Regions from separate parts of the Phyllobacterium sp. LjRoot231 genome, predicted to be linked through region 2. Evidence: predicted binding sites of a transcription regulator. Region 2 holds the regulator's gene; the other holds the start of a gene.
The links. Region 2 encodes LexA, which represses DNA repair genes until DNA is damaged. Its sites were predicted from a motif close to TGTTCNNNNTGTGTTCNG; they were not measured.
Positions count from the first base shown of each region.

Region 1: ACSQ3H_RS19525 (sel1 repeat family protein) is a predicted target of LexA. The motif match lies at 8,664-8,681, and genes of this name have one in related genera.

Region 1 is NZ_CAXUQT020000001.1:3,903,105-3,915,088, reverse strand. Features, by position in the region: gene ACSQ3H_RS19580 (endonuclease/exonuclease/phosphatase family protein) at 1-427, opposite strand, end outside; gene ACSQ3H_RS19575 (MarR family winged helix-turn-helix transcriptional regulator) at 879-1,325, opposite strand; gene ACSQ3H_RS19570 (VOC family protein) at 1,416-2,183, shown strand; gene ACSQ3H_RS19565 (AMP nucleosidase) at 2,188-3,654, opposite strand; gene ACSQ3H_RS19560 (hypothetical protein) at 3,740-3,994, opposite strand; gene ACSQ3H_RS19555 (glutathione S-transferase N-terminal domain-containing protein) at 4,101-4,802, shown strand; gene ACSQ3H_RS19550 (GFA family protein) at 5,237-5,638, opposite strand; gene ACSQ3H_RS19545 (SRPBCC family protein) at 5,693-6,178, opposite strand; gene ACSQ3H_RS19540 (hypothetical protein) at 6,175-6,333, opposite strand; gene bla (class A beta-lactamase) at 6,378-7,268, shown strand; gene ACSQ3H_RS19530 (DUF2147 domain-containing protein) at 7,671-8,018, opposite strand; gene ACSQ3H_RS19525 (sel1 repeat family protein) at 8,838-9,104, shown strand; gene ACSQ3H_RS19520 (hypothetical protein) at 9,539-9,775, shown strand; gene ACSQ3H_RS19515 (Dps family protein) at 9,824-10,351, opposite strand; gene ACSQ3H_RS19510 (acetyl-CoA carboxylase biotin carboxylase subunit) at 10,447-11,984, opposite strand, start outside.
Region 2 is NZ_CAXUQT020000001.1:3,107,879-3,119,862, reverse strand. Features, by position in the region: gene tpiA (triose-phosphate isomerase) at 1-262, opposite strand, end outside; gene ACSQ3H_RS15365 (peptidyl-prolyl cis-trans isomerase) at 415-2,304, shown strand; gene trpD (anthranilate phosphoribosyltransferase) at 2,317-3,336, shown strand; gene trpC (indole-3-glycerol phosphate synthase TrpC) at 3,339-4,157, shown strand; gene moaC (cyclic pyranopterin monophosphate synthase MoaC) at 4,154-4,648, shown strand; gene ACSQ3H_RS15345 (molybdopterin molybdotransferase MoeA) at 4,650-5,858, shown strand; gene ACSQ3H_RS15340 (Gfo/Idh/MocA family protein) at 5,850-6,905, opposite strand; gene ACSQ3H_RS15335 (ThuA domain-containing protein) at 6,905-7,687, opposite strand; gene ACSQ3H_RS15330 (TOBE domain-containing protein) at 7,726-8,076, opposite strand; gene lexA (transcriptional repressor LexA) at 8,235-8,951, shown strand; gene ACSQ3H_RS15320 (ComEC/Rec2 family competence protein) at 8,948-11,422, opposite strand; gene gltX (glutamate--tRNA ligase) at 11,536-11,984, shown strand, end outside.

The DNA of each region.
Region 1 (11,984 bases), 800 kb from region 2:
CTTTGAGTTTTGGACGCCAGGCCGTGGAAACTTCCTGCAAGGTGATGACATCGGGCGCTTCTTGGGCAATCAAACGAAGGACATCAGCCTGGTGGCGATTGTCATAGCGCAGGTTCAACTGCATCAATTTGTATTCCGGTTGAGCCGTTTCAGCCTCGGCGGAAGGTGCCGGGGAGGGAACAAGCACTGTACCAAGCGCGGTCAGTGCCAACACTATCGCCATCAGACCTTCACGCCACAATCCAAGAATAAGGGCTGGAATGGCCGATACGGCCATCAGCACCGCAAGATGCATGCGGAAATGCGCAAAGGAATCGAACAGCGGATGGGCCGCGCCGAAAAATCCCAATACCAGCGGTACTGAAAACACTACCGGTATCAATACGGCGGCAAGTCTCATCCACGATAGCTTGTTCTCTGTCGTCATGCTCCGCATTAAACCGCCAATTGCGACGCAATCAAGATGAGAGTTTCTGTAGCGGTGAGGACAACCCGCAGCGCCGTTCGCCCACCCTTTATGCAACCCTGCATTCGTTGTGGTCTGCGACAATTCCAGCCATGTGTGGAGGAGTTTTGGAGGCACAAGCGGCACGTACCGAGTGACCGGTACATCGGGGAAGATAGGCTGCTCCGATTCCGGCAAAGCCTTGCCTTTAAAACTTGGAGGTGAACTATGCGGTTTTTACCGTTTAGCGTCACACTGACAATGAAAAGAACCCGGATAAGCTGGTTGCTCAGCATCCGGGTTCGATTCAGCTAGTCAGCAAAACGAGGGGCGGGTGAAAGTCCGCTCCTCACTCCAATTTAGAATATAGCAGCTTTCCAACCAATTCCAAGCAACCTTGATTTCGACTTTAGAAGCATAAGCCGAACTGAACTCACAAGAGCTTTTTCAAGCCTCTCAAAAGGCGATCATGCTCGCCATCTGTGAGCAGTTCTTCAAGTTTGCTATGGGAACTCTTCCATATCGGCACGACTTCCGAAAGCAGGTGCATACCATCCGGCGTCAGTGCCATGAGGCGGCTGCGTTTGTCGGCAGGATCGACCACGACCGTCACAAGGCCACGGCGTTCCAGTGGCTTGAGGGCAGCGGTGAGTGTGGTTCGATCCATCGCGAGCAAGGAGGCCACCGAGCTCAGATTTGGCGGTGCTGGCCGGTTCAGCGACATCAGCAGCGAAAACTGCCCGTTGGTGAGATCATATGGCCGCAACGCTTCATCAAAGCGCCGGGCGAGGGCACGCGCCGCCCGTTGTACAGCGAGGCACAGGCACGTATCGCGAACATGGATCGTTGTTTCGTAAGGAACCGAAATCGGCTTTGACATGGCCTATATATGTTGATATCAACGTAATTGTCAATATTCAATCACAAGCCATCTATATAGTCCGGTGCATCATGAGAAGGAGGAGCCATCATGTCCAATTCCGGTAACTTTGTTTGGTACGAGCTGATGACCAGCGACGCAAAAGCCGCGGAAGGCTTCTATAACAACGCAATTGGCTGGGGCGCCCAAGACGCCGGCAACCCGATGATGAAATACACCTTGCTGAAAGTCGGTGAAGCCCCTGTTGCTGGCATGATGACGACACCAGAGGGCTGCAACACTGGCGTCGAATCGATGTGGTCCGGCTATATCGCGGTCGATGATGTCGATCAGTTCGCATCGCGGGTAAAGAGTGGGGGAGGCAAGATAACGGTTGAGCCGCAGGATATCCCGGAAGTCGGGAGGTTTGCGGTCGCCGCCGACCCGCAAGGGGCGCCTTTCACCCTGTTCAAGCCGTCGATGCAAGAGCGCGGCGACTATCCCAAACCACCCACGCAAGGCACGGTTGGCTGGCACGAATTGCAATCGACCGACTGGGAAAAGGCCTTTACCTTCTATTCCGGCCTGTTCGGCTGGACCAAAGGTGAAGCGATGGATATGGGGCCGATGGGCACCTATCAGATTATAGAGCGCGACGGTCAAATGTTTGGCGCGATGATGAACAGGTCAGAACCGTCAGCGCCTGTAATGTGGCGCTATTACTTCTGCGTGGACGATATCACTGCAGCGGAAGGCCGCGTCAAGGACAAGGGTGGACAGGTGCTCTTTGGCCCGATGGAAGTTCCCGGTGGTCAGTGGATTTTACATGGTAACGATCCGCAAGGCGTATGGTTCGCGCTGTTGGGTCCCAAGGGCTGATCGTCTACTGAAATGCCATCTCGAAGAAACTGCGCAACTTTCTGGAGTGCAGTTTCTCCGGAGGCATTTCAGCCAGCTTCTCCAAGGCGCGGATACCAATCTGCAGGTGCTGGGCCACCTGGCGTTTGTAAAACTCCGTCGCCATGCCCGGCAGTTTCAATTCGCCGTGCAGCGGCTTGTCTGAAACGCAAAGCAGCGTTCCGTAAGGCACGCGAAAGCGAAAACCATTCGCCGCGATCGTCGCCGATTCCATGTCGAGCGCGATCGCGCGCGACTGCGACAGCCGTTTGACGGGGCCGCGCTGGTCGCGTAGCTCCCAATTACGGTTGTCGATCGTTGCCACGGTGCCCGTACGCATGATGCGCTTCAGATCATACCCTTCGAGCCCGGTGATTTCCGCAACTGCTTGTTCAAGTGCGACCTGCACTTCGGCAAGTGCCGGGATAGGCACCCAGACCGGCAGATCGTCATCCAGCACGTGATCTTCGCGCACATAGGCATGGGCAAGGACATAATCGCCGAGCGCCTGTGTGTTGCGCAGGCCAGCACAATGGCCGAGCATCAGCCATGCGTGCGGGCGTAGGACCGCGATATGATCGGTGATCGTCTTGGCGTTGGAAGGGCCGACGCCGATATTGACCATCGTGATTCCGGAACCATTGCTGCGTGCAAGGTGGTAGGCGGGCATTTGCGGCAACCGGCCCACGGGCACGCCGGATGTCGGTGCGTCATGGCCGGCTTCGGTGATAAGGTTGCCGGGCTCGATGAAACGCTCGTAGCTGCTACCGCCTTCTGCCATCAGTCCGCGTGCCAATGCGCAAAATTCGTCGATATAGAACTGGTAGTTGGTGAACAGCACATAGTTCTGGAAATGCATCGGCCGCGTCGCCGTATAATGCGACAGCCGGTGCAAGGAATAATCGACACGCTGCGCGGTAAAGGGCGACAGCGGCATGATGCTGTCGAGATCGTCGGTTTCGTATTCGCCGTTGACGATGCGGTCATCGGTGGCGGCGAGATCCGGCACATCGAACAGATCGCGTAAGGGACGGGTAAACGCGTCCGCCACCGAGGACTCGACATGGGTACCTTCGAGGAAGGCAAAGTGGATGGGGATGGGCGTTGTCGATTCCTGCACTGTAACAGGGCCGCCATGGTTGCGGATCAGCAACCTTATCTGTTCCTCGAGATAATTATCGAATAGATCCGGCCGTGTGATAGTCGCCGCATATTGACCGGGCGCTGACACGTGGCCGAAGGCCAAGCGTGAATCAATCTGCGCGTAGCTCGATGTCGAAAGACGCACTTCCGGATAAAATGCGCGGAAATGTATCGTATCCCTGGCTTCGCCCCTTGCGACTTTATCGAAGGCATCGCGCAAAAATTGCGTATTGCGCTCATAAAGCGCGCTCAACGCCTGAACGGCTGCCTTGGCATCTGTGAATTCTCGCGGGTCGACATGGCTGGGCATGCTGATGGCCGCGGGTTTCTTGGTTCCGATTCTTTTGTCCATACCCCAATATAGTAACATCGCATGACACTTGAAAAGCAGTGTCTCAAACTCTCTGCAGGCTGACGAGGAGAACAAGCCCTATACTGCCATTGGAAGGGTTCCGTCCCTCATAGCTTGCGGCAAAGGCCAACACAGGACCGACGAGAATAGCCGAGAAAATCAGCGCACGCAGAAAAAGCAGCGATAGATTTGCTGTTGATTGTATCATGATCTCATCACTCCTTGTCCCGATGCCGCTCTGCGTTGTTGATTTCGAGACAATGGCGTAACCGGGCTGAACGAAAGCTGATGCGTTCATTCATCGTCCGTTCAAACAGAAGGGTGATTTCTTGCATTGCACTTGTGATCGGCAATCAGAACCCTATGTTCTGCCACGACATTCCCCCGCTCTCCCGGAGACTGAGATGACGACACAGACCAAGCCGATCGAACTCTATTATTGGCCCACGCCCAATGGCTGGAAAATCTCCATCATGCTTGAGGAGCTGGGCGTTCCTTATGATTTGAAGCTGATCAATATCGGCAAGGGCGATCAATTCGAACCGTCGTTTCTGAATATCGCTCCCAACAACCGCATGCCTGCTATCGTCGATCCGGAGGGTCCGGACGGAAAGCTGATTTCCGTATTCGAATCCGGCGCGATCCTGCAATATCTCGGCCGCAAGTTCGGCAAGTTTTATCCGCAGGACGAGCGTACGCGCGTTCAAGTCGAGGAATGGCTGTTCTGGCAGGTCGGCGGCCTCGGACCGATGGCAGGTCAGGCCCACCACTTCCGTCAGTATGCGCCGGAAAAGATCGAATATGGCATCAACCGTTATACGAACGAGGTCAATCGTCTCTACGGCGTGATGAACCGCCGCCTCGAAGGCCGGGATTACCTGGCAGGAGACTATACGATCGCCGACATGGCTTCCTACGGCTGGACGATTTCCCATGCCAACCAGGGCCAGGATTTGAACGATTTTCCCAATCTGAAGCGCTGGTTTGAAGCAATTGGAGCCCGTCCGGCCGTGCAGCGCGGCGTAGAAGTGGGTAAGGCTGAACGCCGCAGTATTGCCGACGATGAAGAAGCAAAGAAAATTCTTTTCGGTCAAAAAGCGCGTTAGTCTGGACGGCGATAAGGGCAGAGAAATCCCCGACTTTAAAACCAAAAGGCAGCCATGGAGGGACTACCATGACTGCCTGTCTTTGCCCGTGACCAGCGAAGGATCTGTCCGGGCGCCTTGGTCCTGTATTGCTCAGCCCAAGTGGGGCAACGTATCAAGAACAAAAACAACACGAAGCTATTCTTATTCTTGGCCTCCCAGAATTTCATCCAGACTTTGTATGCAGGGAGGGATGCACACAAACGATGGGTTACCTCACTAGATCAACAACACAGGATAAAAAAGTTTCAATATTCGACATTTCGAAACAACTTCACGCTGAAAGCTGATAAATACGAGAAAGAGTGCATTCCCGCAATTATACCCTAGTCTAAATCGATTAAATCCATGAAAATTGAGGGCCTCGGAACAACCACTGGTATTATGCCAATTCTTCACAAATGGCGGACTTCAGCAGGTGCCTGTTCCCAAAGATCATGTTTTCCATCTTGATATTCAATCGGCGCGTTCACTAGCTCTTCGGGCATCAAATCGTCCAGGCAGGCAAGGTTTATCGCATAGAACGCACCCATATCCGCTGACGCACCGCGGCCGAAGGGTTTAACGCCGCATGTTCGGCAGAAGAAATGTACGATTGTCCGGCTTCCAAACTGGTATTCAGTCAAATAATCTTTGCCGGCGGTCAACCGAAGAGCATTTTCGCCAATAAACGCTTTCCAGAAGCGGGTTTTTGCGCACGACGAGCAGTTACATTTGCTTGTGCCCTGATCGAGATCGATATCCGCCTCGAAGCGGACAGCGCCGCAATGGCAGCTTCCGTGATATGTTTTTTTCATCTGGTCCTCCGATGTTGCGGCGGCATCATGTTGAGCAGAAGCCCTTTCAGAACCTCAAGTTCCCGACTTTGCCATCTGTTGAAGCGGCTCGACATAGGCCTCGAGACGTTCCAGGCACTCAGTCCAGCCACCGCGGTGTGAATCGCGCTCTCCGACAGAGTCGAACGGAGCCTGATGGAAAACGAGCCTTGTCTGGTCACCATAGGCAGTGAACGTAACCACGATCTGGGTTTCGATGCCCCGTTTGCCATCAGCGTCTTCCCAGGCAAAAATGAAGGCGATGCGCTCGGGCTCGATGATTTCCGTATAGTGACCGACCATCCATGCCGTTTCGCCATCAGGTGACCGTATGGCACCACGATAGGCTCCGCCGGGCCTGAAATCCATTTTGAAGCCCGGGCAGGTGAAGTCCTTGGGTCCCCACCAACGCATAATGAGTTCAGGCTTTGTCCAGGCTTTGAACACAAGCGCCTGTGGCGCATTCAAAAGCCGCGTAATGGTCAGTTCGTGGTCTGCATCCTGTTGTGTTCTTGCATTCACGGTTCGGTTCCTCCGGGCTTCTTGTATAACTTTTCAGTTAAATAACCTTTTGGTTTAATAAAGGTTGCGATCACAAACGTCAAGTTTGCTGGCAGCTCTTTTTTGGCCACAAATTTTCCTTGGAAATTGCCATATCGGACATCAGCTTGTGCCAAGCGAGAATCCTCGCTGTTTGATTTGTCGGAGATGGAGATGAGAAATGGGTGGTCGTATCACGCGCCGCGGGGCACTGATTGGTTCAATGCTGGCAATGCCGGCGCTGGCCTTGTCGCAGAGGTCAATACAGGCTGCACCAGCGAGCCGGGTGGACCTCGCCGGCGCGTTCAAGGCATTCGAGCAGGAAACAGGTGCACGCCTTGGAGTTTCGGCTCACGATACCGGCAGCGATAATCGCATCGAGTATCGCCAGCATGAGCGCTTTGCCATGTGCAGCACATTCAAGTTTCTTGCCGCCGCGGCCGTACTCGCGCGTGTTGATCGTAAGCAGGAGCAACTGGACCGGGTTGTCACCTACAAGAAGGACGATCTTGTTCCCAATTCACCGGTGACCGAAAAGCATGTCGGTAAGGGTATGTCCCTCGAAGCGATCTGTGAGGCCGCTATCACGATGAGCGATAACACGGCCGGCAATCTCATTCTCGACAGTCTTGGCGGACCCAGGGGACTGACGAAATATGCGCGCGGCCTTGGCGATGCGACGTTCCGGCTGGACAGGCGCGAAACTGAACTCAACGAGGCGAAGCCTGGCGATGACCGCGATACGATCACGCCGTCAGCTATCCTGAAGGATCTGCAGAAAACAGCCCTCGGCGACGCACTGTCCAAATCGTCACGCGACCAGCTGACGGAATGGTTGCTCGGCAACAAGACCGGAGACAAACGCTTGCGCGCGGGCCTGCCGAAGGACTGGAGCGTTGGTGACAAAACGGGAACCAGCGACAGCGGCATGGCTAACGACATTGCCGTCATCTGGCCACCAAACCGCAAGCCCATCCTGCTCGCCGTCTATCTATATGACCCGAAGGGCACGCCCGACAGCCGCAATGACATTCACAAGAAGGTCGCGAGCCTGGTCGCCGAGAATATCTGAAGGCAAGGATTCAAGAGGACAACCCACCAAGGATCGCGGGGCATTTAATTCAACCCTGCGTTTGTTGCTGACGAAGGCAAAGAACGTCATTCGTTGATTGTCTTGTGGGTGAAGCAGAAAGCACCGAGCCAGCCGGTGCATTGAGGAGGATAGGCCACCTCAACCATTGGCAAAGGCCTTGCCTATGAGATTTGGAGGTGCGCTATGCGGTATATACCGTTTAGGGTCACCCTAGAACTGAAAAGAACCCGGACCGGCTGGACAATGTCTGTCCGGGTTCACTTTTCAGTAACCTAGGAAAAGGGAGGCGGGTGAGAACCTGCCTCCTGCTCCAGGGACAAGATAGCATTTTTCGTCACATTGCCAAGGATCATTTCCCGTAATCGTGATTGCAACGACTAGTTACTGCCGGGTCAGGCTTTCGCTCTTGCAGATCAGACCGCCCATCACGCATCCGGAGAGCGACAGCTTATTTCCGCTGGCAGTCGCTTTGCCATTGTAGGTCTTGCCCTCATCGAGCACGTTGACCGTGCCCTTATAGGACCCATCCTTGCCGGACATCGAACCAATCGATTTGCCTTTGTACTCTCCAGTCAACACAGTGCCGCAATAGGAATCGTCGCCGCACGAAGAAAATTGAATGATCGTTCCGCTCGGCCGCTTCCAGGAGCCGACAATAGGCTCCTCCGCGAGGGCAGGGCCCGCTATGAGGACAAAACCAGTGCAGGCCAACAGTAATTTGCGTTTCATACTTTCCTCCCGAATGTATCGAATGAACATCGCCTCATTTCTCATAATCTTACGCAAACGTAAACGTAATTCAAGCGATCGATGAAGAAAGATGTGTCGCTGGCAATGGCGCGGAATCCTGGCCTTCGCGGCCCTGCTGTGGCAGAGAGCTAGAGCAAGTTTTGTCCACACGGAGTCGTTCTGCCGGAGGGAATTCTGGGACAAGGTCGAGGGGTTTGGCAAGGCCGATGTGGTTCATCGGTCGTAGTCGAAGCCCGAAGGATTTGGCCCGAATTCACCTGGCCCACTGGTCGAACCGCATTTCTCTCGAAATGCGGATAATTCGACCAGCGGGTTTAACAGCTTGTTGGTTTGCCAAAGCAAACCAACGGCTGGGTTTCCGGCTGGCGGCCACCCACTTTGTCAGGCGGCTTCGTCCGATGGATAAACATCGGCCTCGCCACCCTCCTGGTGGATTGTCTCGCCATCCGAGAAACAGAACTGGCTTCGTGTAGACAAAACTTGCTCTAGACAAGTCGCCGCCCGATAAACCAGTTCTTTGGTTAGCAAAGACTTGAAATGTCTGCCCAGCATTTTAGGCGAATTTTTGACAAATGCCCGCAATTGCTGGGGCGTTATATTTAATGAATTCCGAAATTTACGAGTTGTTTTTGTTTTGTTTGGGCTCGGTTAATCATGCCCTTTAACAGCAATTTCAAGCCTATGCTGCATTCTCGAAAGCATCGAAAGAGCACGCCAAACAACAAAACAGGCGGTTCTCAGAAGTCTAACAGGGCTTTCGTCAAGTAACGGTTTGGGTTCAACAAGGGATTTGGTAAAATGGCACGCTTTGATCTTCAGCATATCGATAGTGGACATGCCGGTGGCTCGGCGCATACAGATATTCTCTTCGAAATGGGCATCATGTACGCAACCGGCCGCGACTGCGCCGTCGACCTTGTGGCAGCCCATAAGTGGTTCAACATCGCCGCCATCAAGGGGTGCGATCGGGCAGCCGAACTGCGGGCAGAACTCGCTCAGTCAATGTCGAAGCCCGATATCGCTGCGGCTCTGCGTGCTGCGCGCGAATGGATGACGTCTCACTAGATATCACTTGGCGACAGCGGCGTTCAGTCGCTCGCTGCATTCAAATTCCATATTGTGAATGCAATCACAACGGGATATCCTGCTTAACTACAACCAAGAGTATGGAACCTTTCAGCCCTGGTTGCAGGGCATGAATAGGGTGCTGCTGTAAGAAAGGATAGCTTACGAGCATGGCAGATGATCTTCCAAGTCGAATTTTGATGTCATGAAGGCAATGGACGGCATCGATCGGCACCAGGAAGAAATTAGTTAAACTGTTGTATAATTTGACGGTGGTAAGCTTGGCCTACCGCCGCGATATGAATTTCCTTGATGGAATTTCGATAAATTTATTCTTCAAAAGAGAAAGAAATTTATAGTCAGGATAATATTCTACTTGGGTAAATTTAAGGGTTTGCGAACAGAAAGATATCCGTTAAGTAAACGATCAGTGAGTGCGTGTGATTCTTGATGAAGACGGGAAAACGATGCTGGACGATCTTGAAGGATTGTTATCCAGATTAACGGATGCTCAAAAACAGCTGATATTATTGTCTGCCAAGTCAAAAGCATTCCCGGATAACAATACGTTGAACAAAGTTGCCACTTTAGCTCTCAACATTTCTGCGGTGGAAGCGCTTATCGCCGATGAACAAAGCCGGAAATCAAGACCGGCGAATGCGAACGACTGAGAGCTGAACTCCAGCCGCGGTTCAGCTGGAGCCCATTGCGTGGGTTGGTCAGACGCTTGCCGGTCCGACGCGTGTCGCTTCGAACAGGAACCAGTGCCTGCGTTCCGACTCATCTATGAAGTTCTCGATGATACCTGTCGTGGCGCTGTCACGATGCTCGCTGCATAGCTCGTGAACCTGTCGCAGATAGCCGATATAGCTCTTGGTATCGTCACGAAGCTCGGCCAGCATATCCTGCGGCGTAACGAAGTTTGCATCATTATCGGGGATACGCTGCTGCGCGGAAATCTGCCCGATCGACTTCAGTGTCATACCGCCGATCTTGCGCACTCGCTCTGCCAGAACATCGGTCATCGCAAAAATTTGCTCCGCCTGCTCGTCCAGCAGCAGATGGAAGTCGCGAAAGTGCGGGCCGCTCATATGCCAATGAAAATTTTTGGTCTTCATGTAGAGCGCGAATGTATCGGCGAGAAGAGCATTCACTGCTCCAGCAATATCGCGCACTGCGTTGCCGCCTAGGTCGCTAGGTGTGGCGGTTGGTGCACGCTTGATTGTCTTCAGGGATTTTGTGGCCATGGATCGATCTCCTCGAAAGTGACGGGAACTCGTGGATTGGGCGCCCGGCGTGGACGCAGACTAGTTTCTACCACGTGTCATCCGGCATTTCTGCCTCAATTCTTGGTTGTATCGGCAGGTGCTTCCTCAAACCGCACCAGTGGTGAATTTTCCTTCACCTGCGAACTCTCGGATACGATCTCGGCAACCTTGCCATCGTGCGGCGCGGTGATCGAGTGCTCCATTTTCATCGCCTCGAGCACCAGCAATATCTGGCCCTTTTTAACCAGATCACCGACGGCTACCCGTACGGATTTCACCACGCCCGGCATCGGAGCGGTGAGCCGGTCACCCGCGCTGCCTGCCTGTTCAGCGAGCAAAAAGGGATCGGCCATGCTGAACGTCGTTGCTGTTCCGCTGGCGAGGACGGCTACGCCATGCGGTATAGCCACGGTTTTCGCCAGCAAATTGATGCCCTTACCGGTGATGTGCCAGCTTGGCGGTTCATGCCGCACGCGCAGTTCGACCGTGGTGCCTAGTCCGGAAATCGCATAGCGCTCGTCTCCAAGCACGGAGACACCAAACCGGGCGATTTGTCCGGCCTCCTCAAGCATGACAGGATAAGCCAGCCTGTTATGATGACTGTAGCCGCGCAACGCAGTCCACGGATCGCCGAGGACGGGCCGTTTAAGAAGGCCGCTGGCAGAGAGGATAGCCAGCTCCTTCGCACCTGCTGGCGTCGCGACGGGAACGATCAATCCTGCAAGATCGCGGTCGATCAATCCTGTATCGACGTCACCGGCAGAAAAACCCCGATGACGGATCAACGCTGCCAGAAAAGGTGTGTTGGTGGTTGTTCCGGCAATCTCTGTCTGGTTCAGGGCGCTTTCCATTGCGGCAAGCGCGGACGAGCGGTCAGTGCCATGCACCACAAGCTTGGCGATCATCGGATCGTAGTAGGGCGAAATCGTATCACCGGCCCGAACGCCGGTTTCGACGCGAACCTCGCCGTCCTTCACCACGCTGGGAAACGCCAGATGGTGCAACGTACCGATGGCTGGCAGGAAACTTTTTGCCGGGTCTTCCGCATAGAGCCGTGCCTCGATGGCATGGCCGTTCAGCGGGATTTGCTTTTGGGCGAGTGGCAGCTTTTCGCCAGCAGCCACTCGCAATTGCCATTCCACCAGATCGAGCCCGGTGATCATCTCCGTCACCGGATGCTCCACCTGCAGCCGCGTGTTCATTTCCATGAACCAGAACCGGTCGGGCTTCAGCCCTTCCGTGGCATCGACGATAAATTCGATCGTGCCCGCGCCGGAATAGTTGATCGCCTGCGCCGCCTTGACGGCCGCACTAGTCATCGCGGCGCGCACCTCTGCTGTGATACCAGGGGCAGGGGCTTCCTCGATGACCTTCTGGTGGCGGCGCTGCAGCGAACAATCGCGCTCGTAGAGGTGCACCACATTGCCGTGATTGTCGCCAAACACCTGCACTTCGATGTGGCGCGGCTTGGCGATGTATTTTTCTACGAGCACCCGGTCGTCACCAAAAGCGCTCTTGGCCTCACGTCGTGCACTGCCCAGCGCCTCGGCGAAATCGTTGGGGTCGTCGACTTTGCGCATGCCTTTGCCACCGCCTCCGGCGCGCGCCTTGA
Region 2 (11,984 bases):
TCAGCATATCCGCCGAAATGTCGCCCGTATGCGCCCCTGATTTCTTTGCATGACAATCCTGTCCGCCAATACTCAAGGCTTCACCATCGACGGATTGGGCAGCACGGAAGACAAGAGTTGCTGGCACGCAAATCAGGGCGTCAATTTTCTCGCCAATTGCAGAATTCGGCCGGTTGACGATGATACGCAGTTGCTCAAGCGACTCCCCGGTACCATTCATTTTCCAGTTACCAGCAACGAGCGGACGAACATCTGGGGTCATTGAGCGTTCCTTAGGCGATTGTTTTGGCAATTTCTGAGGCATTTGCTTGTCTGAGTAGCAAATTCACTCGATAAAGCAATCGACACAAGCCTTCCATGACGCTATTCCCCTATGGATTCAATTAAGCCTCTTTACTGATACGGTGACTTTTAATGCTCGACTCTCTCCGCAATGTTGCACAGACCTGGGTGGTCAAAGTGCTCATGGGCCTTCTCGTGATCAGCTTTGCCGGTTGGGGTGTTTCCAACACGATCCTTGGCGCCATCGGCGGCAGCGCAGCCATTCGCGCCGGACATTCCGAAGTGTCGCCGGTCGATTACCGCTTGGCCTATGACCGTCAACTTGCCGCACTGTCGCAGCGTTTCGGCCAGCGCCTGACGCGCGAGCAGGCAGATGCTATCGGAATTGGTCATCAGGTACAGGGGCAGTTGGTTGCTGGAGTCGTTCTCGACGAACAGGCGCGCACCATGTCGCTCGGCCTGTCAAAGGATCGCCTGGCACAGCTCGCAGCCGAAGATCCGGCATTCCAGGGCGCCGATGGCCGCTTCAATCCTGCGCAGTTTGATATGGTGTTGCGCAACGCCGGAATGAGCCCGCAGAACTATCTCGACAATCGTGCACAGGTCGCACGGCGTCAGCAGATCGTCGAAGCCGTCGCCGATGGCGTCAAGGCGCCGGATACGCTGCTTAAAGCGGTTGCTCTTTACAAAGGAGAATCACGCACAATCGATTACGTCGCCATGCCGAAGAGCTTCGTCAGCGATATCGCCGATCCGAGCGATGCGGATTTGAAGACATATTTCGATGCAAACAAGGAAGTTTACGGCGCGCCGCAATACCGCAAGATCAGCTATGTCAAGCTTGAGCCAAAGGATATCGCCAACCCCGCCTTGGTGACCCCCGAAGAGATCAAGGCCGAATACGATAAGAACCTTGCGCGCTATTCGACACCGGAAATGCGCACCATCGAACAGTTGACGTTCGCAAATGACGATGCCGCCAAGGCCGCGCACGACAAGATCGTTGCCGGAACCAGCTTCGACGATATCGTCAAGTCGGAAGGTAAGACGATGGACGATGTTCGTCTCGGAACTTTTCCAAAAACCGGTCTGCCCGACCAGTCGATTGCCGATGCGATCTTTGCGCTTCAGGCAAACGGCGTCAGCGACGTGGTGAAGGGCGCATTTGGGCCGGTTCTCGTTCGCGTATCGGCTATCAACCCGGAAGTCACCAAGCCTCTCACCGAAGTCGAGAAGGATATTCGTGAGACTATAGCTTTGACACAGGCAGCGTCCGCGATTGCGGATGTGCATGATGCCTATGAGAACGCGCGGGCTGATGGCGCAAGCATGGCAGAGGCTGCAGCAAAGCAAAACCTCAAGGTAGCGACGATCGATGCAGTCGATTCGACTGGACGAGGACCGGACGAGAAAGACATTCCGAACCTGCCATTTGATGAAAACCAGCTGGCAGCAATCTTCCAGGCGGATGTCGGGTTCGACAATGAGCCATTCAATCTCGGGACAAACAGCTATCTCTGGTACGATGTTGATAGTGTAACGCCTGCACGCGAGCGCCCGCTCGATGAGGTGAAGGCGCGCGTTGTTGCGGCATGGAAAGCGGCCGAGGCCGAGAAACGCCTAAACGAGAAAGCCGAAGAAGTGCGTAAGCGCGTCGCTGCCGGAACTTCGCTCGACGATATCGCGGCCGAGTTCAAATTCACCAAGGATACGAAACGCGGCATTACGCGTCAGAGCAAGGATGCCGATCTCGGTGAAGGCGGCGTCGCATCGGTCTTCGATGGTCCGGAAGGGCTTGTCGGTGTGACGGAATCGGCGTCAGACGGCTCGAAACTCATCTTCAAGGTCACCGAGTCTATCGAACCGGCGAATGTCGGACCGGAAACCCTGACGACTGTGGAACGAGATGCCTTCGGTTCTCGTATTGCCGACGATCTGCTCGATCAGCTCGTGGCGCAATTGCAGACTGTTTATCCAGTTTCCATCAACCAGACCGTCATCAATCGGGCACTCGCACGTTAGGTCAGGCAGAAAATGGCTGAATTAAAGCGTTTCATCGGCATAGCGGCTGCAGGCAAGGCGCTCTCGCAAGAGGAAGCCGTCGAGGCTTTCGACATCATGATGTCGGGACAGGCAACGCCGGCGCAGATCGGTGCCCTGCTGATGGCGCTGCGGGTCCGCGGCGAAAATATCGACGAGATCAGCGGCGCTGTCTCTGCCATGCGCTCCAAAATGCTGAGGGTCACGGCTCCTTCAAATGCCATCGACATTGTCGGCACGGGTGGCGATCAGTCGGGTTCCTACAACGTCTCGACCTGCGCTGCATTCGTTGCCGCCGGTGCAGGTGTTCCCGTCGCCAAGCATGGCAATCGCGCCCTGTCATCGCGTTCCGGCTCGGCCGATACGCTGGCAGCGCTTGGCATCAACATCGAAATTGGCCCCGAACTGATTACCACCTGCATCGAACAGGCCGGGATTGGCTTCATGTTCGCGCCGATGCATCACCCGGCAATGAAGCATGTCGGCCCGGCGCGCGTCGAGCTTGGCACCCGTACTATCTTCAACCTGCTTGGCCCTCTGACCAACCCCGCAGGCGTCAAACGTCAATTGGTCGGTGTCTTTGCACCCGAATGGGTCGAGCCGATCGCGCACGTCCTGAAAAATCTCGGATCCGAAGCCGTTTGGGTCGTGCATGGCGATGGTCTGGACGAAATCACCACAGCCGGCGTTACCAAGGTAGCAGCGCTGGAAAACGGAAAAGTTCGTACCTTCGAGATCGATCCTGAATCGTATGGCCTGCGTCTTGTCGATCCACAGGATTTGAAGGGTGGAACGGCTGATGAAAACGCCGTCTCCCTGCTTTCGGTGCTGGATGGGGCGCACGGCGCTTACCGTGATATCACCCTGTTCAATGCTGGCGCAGGGCTTGTAATTGCCGGTGTAGCGCCCGATCTCAAAATTGGCATCGAAATGGCTGCACACTCGATCGACAGCAGTGCTGCGCGAAATGTGCTAAAAAAGCTGGTTCATGTTTCCAACAGCGAGGCGCTTTGACCATGGTTGATATTCTTCGCAAGATCGAAGCCTATAAGCGCGAGGAAATCGCCGCGGCCAAGACTTGGGTCACACTTGATGATCTGAAGGCGCAGACAAAAGACCAGGACTCGCCGCGCGGTTTCCTTTCGGCACTGCAGAAGAAACGCGCCGCGGGAGAGTTCGCACTTATCGCCGAGATCAAGAAGGCAAGCCCGTCGAAGGGCCTGATCCGTCCGGATTTCGATCCGCCGGCATTGGCAAAAGCCTATGAGACCGGCGGAGCCGCGTGCCTTTCCGTGCTGACCGACGCGCCATCGTTTCAGGGCGCTCCGGAATTCCTGCAAGCCGCCCGGGCCGCGACCAAACTGCCTGCCCTGCGCAAGGATTTCCTCTTCGACACCTATCAGGTCTACGAGGCGCGCAGTTGGGGCGCCGATTGCATTTTGATCATCATGGCAAGCGTCACCGACGATGTAGCCAGAGCGTTGGAAGAGACAGCCCTTGGCCTCGGTATGGACGTACTTGTGGAAGTGCATGACGAGGCGGAACTCGAGCGCGCGCTGAAACTGAATTCGCCTTTGCTCGGCATCAATAATCGGGATCTGCGCACGTTCAACGTTGACCTGGCTGTCTCGGAACGGCTGGCGAAAATGGTGCCATCAAGCAAGTTCCTGGTCAGCGAGAGCGGCGTTTTCACGCATGCCGATTGCCGGAGGCTAGCCAAATCCAACATCGGTACATTTCTCGTCGGCGAAAGCCTCATGCGTCAGGACGATGTGGCGACGGCAACGAAAACCCTATTGCAGGGCACTGCAGAAAAGCAGACAGACGCGGCATGACAACACCCAAGCTTACGCATCTCGACGAGACGGGTGCTGCCCACATGGTCGATGTCGGCGGCAAGGCTGAAACGGAGCGGGTCGCCGTTGCTGAAGGCTCGGTAAGAATGCGCGCGGAAACGCTGGCGCTTATCAAATCCGGCAATGCCGCCAAGGGCGACGTGATTGGAACGGCGCGGATCGCCGGCATCATGGCAGCAAAAAAGACCCATGATCTTATCCCGCTTTGTCACCCGCTGCTGTTGAGCAAGATATCCATTGATATCGAAGCCGATGATGCGCTGCCGGGCCTGCACGTCGTCGCAACGGTCAAATTGACCGGCAAGACCGGTGTCGAGATGGAAGCGCTGACCGCCGTTTCTATTGCATGCCTGACCATTTACGACATGGCGAAAGCTGCAGACAAGGCAATGGTCCTCCAGGATATCCGTCTTCTGCAGAAGACCGGCGGCAAATCCGGTGAATGGTCGGCCATAGCGAGCGAGAACTAGAATGTCAGGACTTCTTCCGGTTGACGAGGCACTAAGGCGTATTCTCGCCAGTGCACAAACGGTCGAACCCGAAACTATTCCGCTTGCCGCCGCCGGTGGTCGTGTTCTCGCTGCTGATCTTCATGCCAAACGGCAGCAGCCCCCCTTTGCAGCCTCCGCTATGGACGGATACGCCGTACAAGCTGCTGACGTGGCGAGCGTTCCGGTCACGTTGAAACTGATAGGTCAGTCGGCAGCAGGCCATGCATTTTCCGGTACTATGAATGCGGGTGAGGCCGTCCGCATTTTTACGGGCGCACCGGTTCCCGAAGGCGCGGACAGTGTTGTCATCCAGGAAAACACGATTCCGGGAGATCGCCAGGTCGAGATCACCGAAACCGTCACGTTCGGCAGGAATATCCGCAAAGCCGGTCTGGACTTCGAACAAGGCGATCTGCTGCTGGAGACGGGACGGGTTCTTGACCCGGCTGCGCTTGCCCTCGCCGCTGCGGCCGATCACCCTACTCTCGAAGTGTTTCGGCTGCCTCGCGTGGCAATTCTCGCGACTGGCGACGAACTGGTTACGCCCGGTGAGAGTTATCGACCGGACCAGATCATCGCTTCCAACAGTTATGGACTCGCTGAGATCGTACGGCAGGCTGGGGGCGTGCCGATTGATCTTGGGATAGCCGAGGATCGGCTCGAAGCCTTGAGCGATGCGCTCGATCAGGCTGTGGCGGCCAAAGCCGATATTCTGGTTACGCTTGGCGGTGCTTCGGTCGGCGATCATGACCTCGTTCAGCCGGCACTCGCTGCCAAGGGCATGGAACTCGATTTCTGGAAGATCGCGCTACGTCCGGGCAAGCCGTTGATGTTTGGCCGCCTGCAGGACATGAAAATCCTTGGCCTGCCCGGCAATCCGGTATCAAGCCTGATTTGCGCGCATATATTTCTGATCCCGCTGATCCACGCCATGCTGGGCTTGCCCCATGCGCCGGATCTGCGATCGGCAGTCCTTGGAACCGACATGGGCACCAATGACCAGCGTCAGGATTATATCCGCGCCCGCATTACCAAAGGCGCGGACGGACAACTGATTGCGACCCCGTTCGCTGTGCAGGACTCGTCCATGCTGAAGTTTCTGGCGGATGCCAACGGCCTGATCGTCCGTGAACCGCATGCGCCCGCCATCAAGGCGGGAGCGGCATGCAGCGTTATGATGCTACGCTGACCCTTCCAGCCGGTGCTCCTTGCGGTCGACCTCTGTGACGGTGGCGAGGTCGATTGCCTTCTGCAATTTGGCCGCGTGACGGAATGACGGCTCCAGCGTCCGGCCCTGCCCCACGGCTTCGACAAAGCGCTGGTAATTGGTCGGCACCGGCTCGACATCGATTTCCTTCCAGGTCGCCGTCTCGATATCGTCGCCAAGACAAACGAAAAGCTTCGATCCATCATGGCGATGCTGGATCTCGAACGAGCCCTTGTCACCATAGACACGCAAACGCAGTTCATTCACATGCCCGGTGGCCCAGCGGCTTGAATGTACAACGCCCAAGGCACCGTTGGTGAAGCTCACCGTCATGGTGAAACTGTCGTTCGCATCGAGTTGATACTCGCCGATCCTGTTGCCGTCTGCTTTGTCAAAAGCTTTCAGACGGCAGAAAACCTCGTCGATTTCCGTGTCGGTGGCATAGACGACAAAATCGAGAATATGGACGCCGACATCGCCGAGGGTTCCGTTGGATCCGTGCTGTTTCGACAAGCGCCACAGCCATTGGCTTTCCGTGCGCCAATCGCCCCAGACTTTTGATACCAGCCAGCTTTGCAGGTAAGACGCCTCGACATGCCTGATCTTGCCAATCTGCCCGCTTGTCACCATCCGGCGGGCAGTTTGCAACTGTGCTACGTTGCGATAAGTCAGGTTGACCATGCCGACCAGATTGGCCTTTTCGGCGGTTTCGGCCATTTCCATGGCATCGTGAAAGTTCGTCGCCAGTGGCTTTTCGCAAAAGACATGCTTGCCGGCGGCAAGACACTTCATTGTTGTGGAATGATGGGCGCTGTCGGGTGTTACATTGGCGACAGCGTCAAACTCACCCCAGGCGAGCGCATCTTCAAGTGACGTAAACGCCCGCTCGAAAGAGTATTTATCTCGAAACGCCTCCGCCCTGCCCTTGTCGACGTCAACCGCACCGGCGAATGTGACACCTTCAATATCGATAAAGTTTCTGGCGTGGGCGCTCGCCATATGGCCAGTCCCCAGGATTAATAGACGCATCAACGAAAACCTTCCTCGCCGGACTCGTGCAAACTGCCGCCGCGTGCCGTGATCGGCTCCAAAGCTTTCTCAACCGGCACATTCGGCGCCTCCGTGATAGCCGGAAAACGCAGCGGATTATACGCCCAGTTCACCGCATTGCGCAGCACCAGTCCCACCGTTTCGTCATGATAAGTCGGATAGGTTTCATGTCCCGGGCGGAAGTAGAAAACATTCCCAGCACCTTTTCGATAGGTAAGCCCTGAGCGAAACACCTCGCCGCCCTGGAACCATGATACGAAAACAGTCTCCAGCGGTTCGGGTACCGAGAACGGTTCGCCGTACATTTCCTCATTTTCCAGCTCGAAAAATGCGGGCAAACCCTTAGCGATGGGATGGCCGGGATTGACGACCCAGAGGCGTTCCCGCTCACCCGCCTCCCGCCAGTTCAAAGCGCAGGGTGACCCCATCAATCTTTTGAAAATCTTCGAAAAGTGCCCCGAATGCAGGACGATCAGTCCCATGCCTTCCCATACCCGCTTGGCGACGCGCTCGACTATCTCGTCGGCAACATCGCCATGCGCGCGGTGCCCCCACCAGACAAGCACATCGGTCTCCTCCAGCACCTTGTCCGTCAGGCCGTGTTCCGACTCCTGCAGAGTGGTGGTTTTGATGCTGAGGTTGGTATCGCTCCTCAAAAGCTTGGCGATCTGGTTGTGCATGCCTTCCGGATAGATGTCGGCAACGGTTTTATTGATCTGTTCATGGACGTTCTCGCCCCAGATAAGCGTGCGAATTGCCATTGGACTTTCCTTGTCTCATGTTTGATGCGGAGATTTTGTCAATTTGCCGCCGGGCGGCCCGATTGGTCAAAACGGTGGATGTTGTTGTTAACGGGCGTAACGCAAAGCAGTTCCCCAGGTTGTTGATGGGCCGAGCCATCCTGCCGCACGACCAAGGGTTCCTTTGCACCGATATCGATATAGAGGAAGCTCTCAGATCCAAGGTTTTCCGCTAACAGAAGTTTGCCCTTCCACAGACCGTCCTTGTCCTTGATTTCCAAGTGTTCCGGACGCACACCCAATATATCGGTCTTGTAAGCGCCTGCGAATTCCGCGGTCAGGAAATTCATCTTGGGCGAGCCTATGAAACCGGCGACAAAGATCGATTCCGGCTTTTCATAAAGCTCCAATGGCGCCAATCCAGCGGCCCGCCGGTTATTCCGGCTAAATAACGGTCAAGTGCGTTTCTCGGCTCGCATACACCACATATTAATCCTTGTAGAACACAACTGGAACAGATAGTGTTTGTTCTGGTTTTGTTTTTCCGATTCCACGCAAAGGATCGCCGATGCTCACGCGTAAACAACATGAACTCCTGCTCTTCATCCACGAGCGTCTGAAGGAAACGGGCATACCGCCTTCATTCGACGAGATGAAGGATGCATTGGATCTTGCATCGAAATCCGGCATCCACCGGCTGATCACTGCGCTCGAAGAGCGCGGCTTCATTCGCCGGCTTGCAAACCGTGCACGAGCGCTGGAAGTTCTGCGCCTGCCCGACTCGATCGCTCCCGGCCTCAACGCCCAACGAAAATTCTCTCCGAGTGTCATTGAAGGAAGTCTTGGCCGGAATGTCGCTCCGCCGCGACAAACACGCCAATCCGACGACTCGAATGGTTCAACCGTGATCAATATCCCGGTCATGGGCCGCATCGCCGCTGGTGTGCCAATTTCCGCAATTCAGAACCAGACCCACATGATCGGCCTGCCCCCGGACATGATTGGTAGCGGCGAACACTACGCGCTCGAAGTCAAAGGCGATTCGATGATCGAGGCCGGGATTTTCGATGGCGATACCGTCGTGATCAAGCGCGGCGATACCGCTAATCCCGGCGAGATCGTTGTTGCGCTGGTTGATGATGAGGAGGCAACGCTCAAGCGCTTTCGTCGTAAAGGAGCATCGATTGCCCTCGAAGCGGCGAACCCGGCCTACGAGACACGCATTTTTGGTCCGGATCGCGTTCAGGTGCAGGGAAAGCTGGTCGGTCTTATACGACGATACTAGCAGTCAGCCGATTTTTCACAGGCTGCCGCCTCATCGCTATCAGCGTTCACACGTTTACGGGATTTGTAGTCCTCGATATTGCGGGCGGCGCGGGAGTAGGTCCGATAGGTGTTCCAAGGCCGGTCCGGCGGCCCAACGGCGTAGTTGATGCTGGCAGACCGGAGTCGTCGAAGGCGGGAATCGTTTGCTTCGGCAAGGACCACTTCTGGTGATTTATTCCTGGCGATTGTCGGGGGTAGCGGTTCGGGCGGTTTTAAAGTTATTTCCGCAGTTCCATGCAATGCCAAATCACGCTTGGTGAGCACCAGTGTGTTCTTGTCCCCGCAGATTGTCGGTGCGCCGGCAAAGGCCAGGATGACAATGTCCCCTTCCCCACAAGCCAATACGGTCTGCTTGCGATCGTCCGTATAGGCGATTATCAATCCGCCCGGCTCTCGTGCGGTACAAAGTTTTTCAACACATTCAAACTGCGTTTCTTTGGAAAGCGCACCAGCCTTCAGCGGCTTTACCACCTCGTTTATCCCATAGCCCTGCTGCCAATTGTTTAAACTGAATGCACTGCCGGCCGTGCGATTGATTGCGAGATCTCTGTCACCCGTGCGCAATGCGACCAGTTTTCCATCCTCCGAAACGATAATGCCGGGCTCTTGCGCTCGGAGCATGAACAACGCTGCGGTTGCGAGGACGGGTATACTACAGAGGCGCAGACGCGTTGAAAGAAACAGGAGCAAGATAAGACCAACGCTCATAAGGACCAACGTGCCCTGTGGCATCAGGCCAAGATTGCCGCTTGGAGAGCGCGAAGCGACCATTTTTGCAATAGCGATGACGATCTCGATCCCCTGTCCCATGACCGTAAAGGGTAGCCAATCCAGATCGAATGGCATGGCCAGCAAACCGAGCACTGCAAACGGCATGACAAACACTGAAATGACCGGAAGCGCGAGAGCATTGCCGACAAGCCCGAAGGGCGCGGTATTGTTGAAATGATAGGCCGCAAATATTGAGCTTGCGGTCCCGGCAACCACTGATGTCATGGCAATCGCACCGATATGGTTGATGGCCTTCAGCGGTAGAGCCAGAAGCAAATGATTGGACACACCTCTCCGGAAGGCGCGCCTGCCCTGCCGATGCGACCACCAGCTATAAAATGCGATCAAAGCGGCGGTTGCCGAGTACGACATCTGAAAGCTCGGTCCGAGAATTTCGTGCGGCGAGATGGCAATGGTAATCAACGCTGCAATGGCGAGGTTGCGCATCGATATCGCCGCCCGGTCGACGGTCATGGCTAAAAGCATGACCGCGAGCGTTACAAAACTGCGCTGGGCAGCAACATCGGAGCCTGAAAGCAACAAATAGAATGCGGAACCCATGAGGGCGATCACCGCCGAGAATTTCTTCACCGGAAACCGCGCCGAAAATCCGGGAAAGAACGCCATGATCGCGCGTAGCGAACCGATGATCGTTGCGGCTACCAGTGCCATGTGAAAACCGGAGATCGACAGGATATGCGAAAGTCCACTCAAGCGAAAAGCGTTGTTGGTGTCATCGCTGATGCCATCGCGCTGCCCTGTGATCAGCGACGCAGCGATGTCACCCGGTTCGCCTCTAATGTTGCGCAGGATGCGCTGGGTGAGTTGTTGCCTGATATTTGCGATCGCCATCAATGTCGTCGCAACTGGCCCTGTGTCCAAAGCCACAGGCACTGTTTCAAGCTTTCCCAGCAAAAATCCGCTGGCGCCGACGCCCCGGTAGTAGTTGTAGAAGGCGAAATCGTAATTGCCCGGACGCACTGGGCCTGATTGCGGCCGCAGATGGACGAGGCCGGCGAGACCGTCGCCAACCCTCAGGTCGCGAGGAACTGATCTGGCTGAAACGGTGATACGATCCGGTCCGTATTGCAGCGCCGGGCGTGCCGTCGAGATCACATCCATGGTGAGACGCCATCCACCCTTGGCATCTCTCGACATGGCCGTGACACGACCAGTCATCCGCGTCGTGACTTCCGATCCGAGCATTCGGGTCCCGGCCCGCATCGTTTCGACTTTGCCGAAAAGCATGCCCGCCACAAGTGCGGTTGCGAGTAAAAGAACAAGCCGGATCATGGGTCGCGCGTGGGCCAAGGCATGGCAGCCGATGAGAAGTGTCAGCCCCGAAAGGACGGCGCCGAGCCTCGGTTCAACAGCCGCATTGAAATAGAAAATCGCGCCGATTCCAGAGAAGACAGGTAAGAACAGAAACAGCGTGCCGCGATCGATTTCGCAGTTGAATGCCGTAGGGATTGCGAGCAGTGCTGATTGAAGTTGAGCTCGTGCAGAATTGCCAAGTCCCTGTAACCTGGCAGGCCAGCTTTCCTTCCCGATGACTAAATTGCCAGCCTGCGTTTGAGTCGCAATTTCATGGCCGCCGCTGTCGGGACGGAGAAAAAACAGCTGTTCGCTGGTTCTTGTTCTGGTGGCAGGACCTTCCATTTGCTTTCCGGTTCTGCCAATGCCCTTGCACAGCAGCGGTGCTATGCTACATGAACGCCAGATCAATTCGATTGGACGTTCGGCTAATACGCCGGGCACCTCCTGGAGACCTTATGTCATCTTCTGTCGTTACCCGTTTCGCACCTTCCCCAACCGGTTATCTGCATATCGGCGGCGCCCGTACGGCTTTGTTCAACTGGCTTTATGCAAAGCATACGGGCGGCAAGATGCTGCTGCGCATCGAGGACTCTGACCGCGAACGCTCGTCGGAAGCAGCCGTCACTGCCATTCTCGACGGTTTGACGTGGCTGGGTCTCGATTGGGATGGCGATGCCGTATCGCAATATGAGCGCGCGCCGCGCCACCGCGAAGTTGCGGAAGAGCTCGTTGCCAAGGGCAAAGCCTACTATTGTTATGCCTCTCAGGCAGAGCTTGAAGAGATGCGCGAGAAAGCCCGCGCAGAAGGCCGTCCACCACGTTACGATGGCCGCTGGCGAGATCGTGATCCCAAGGAAGCACCGGCAGGTGTCAAGCCGGTCATCCGCATCAAGGCTCCGCAGGA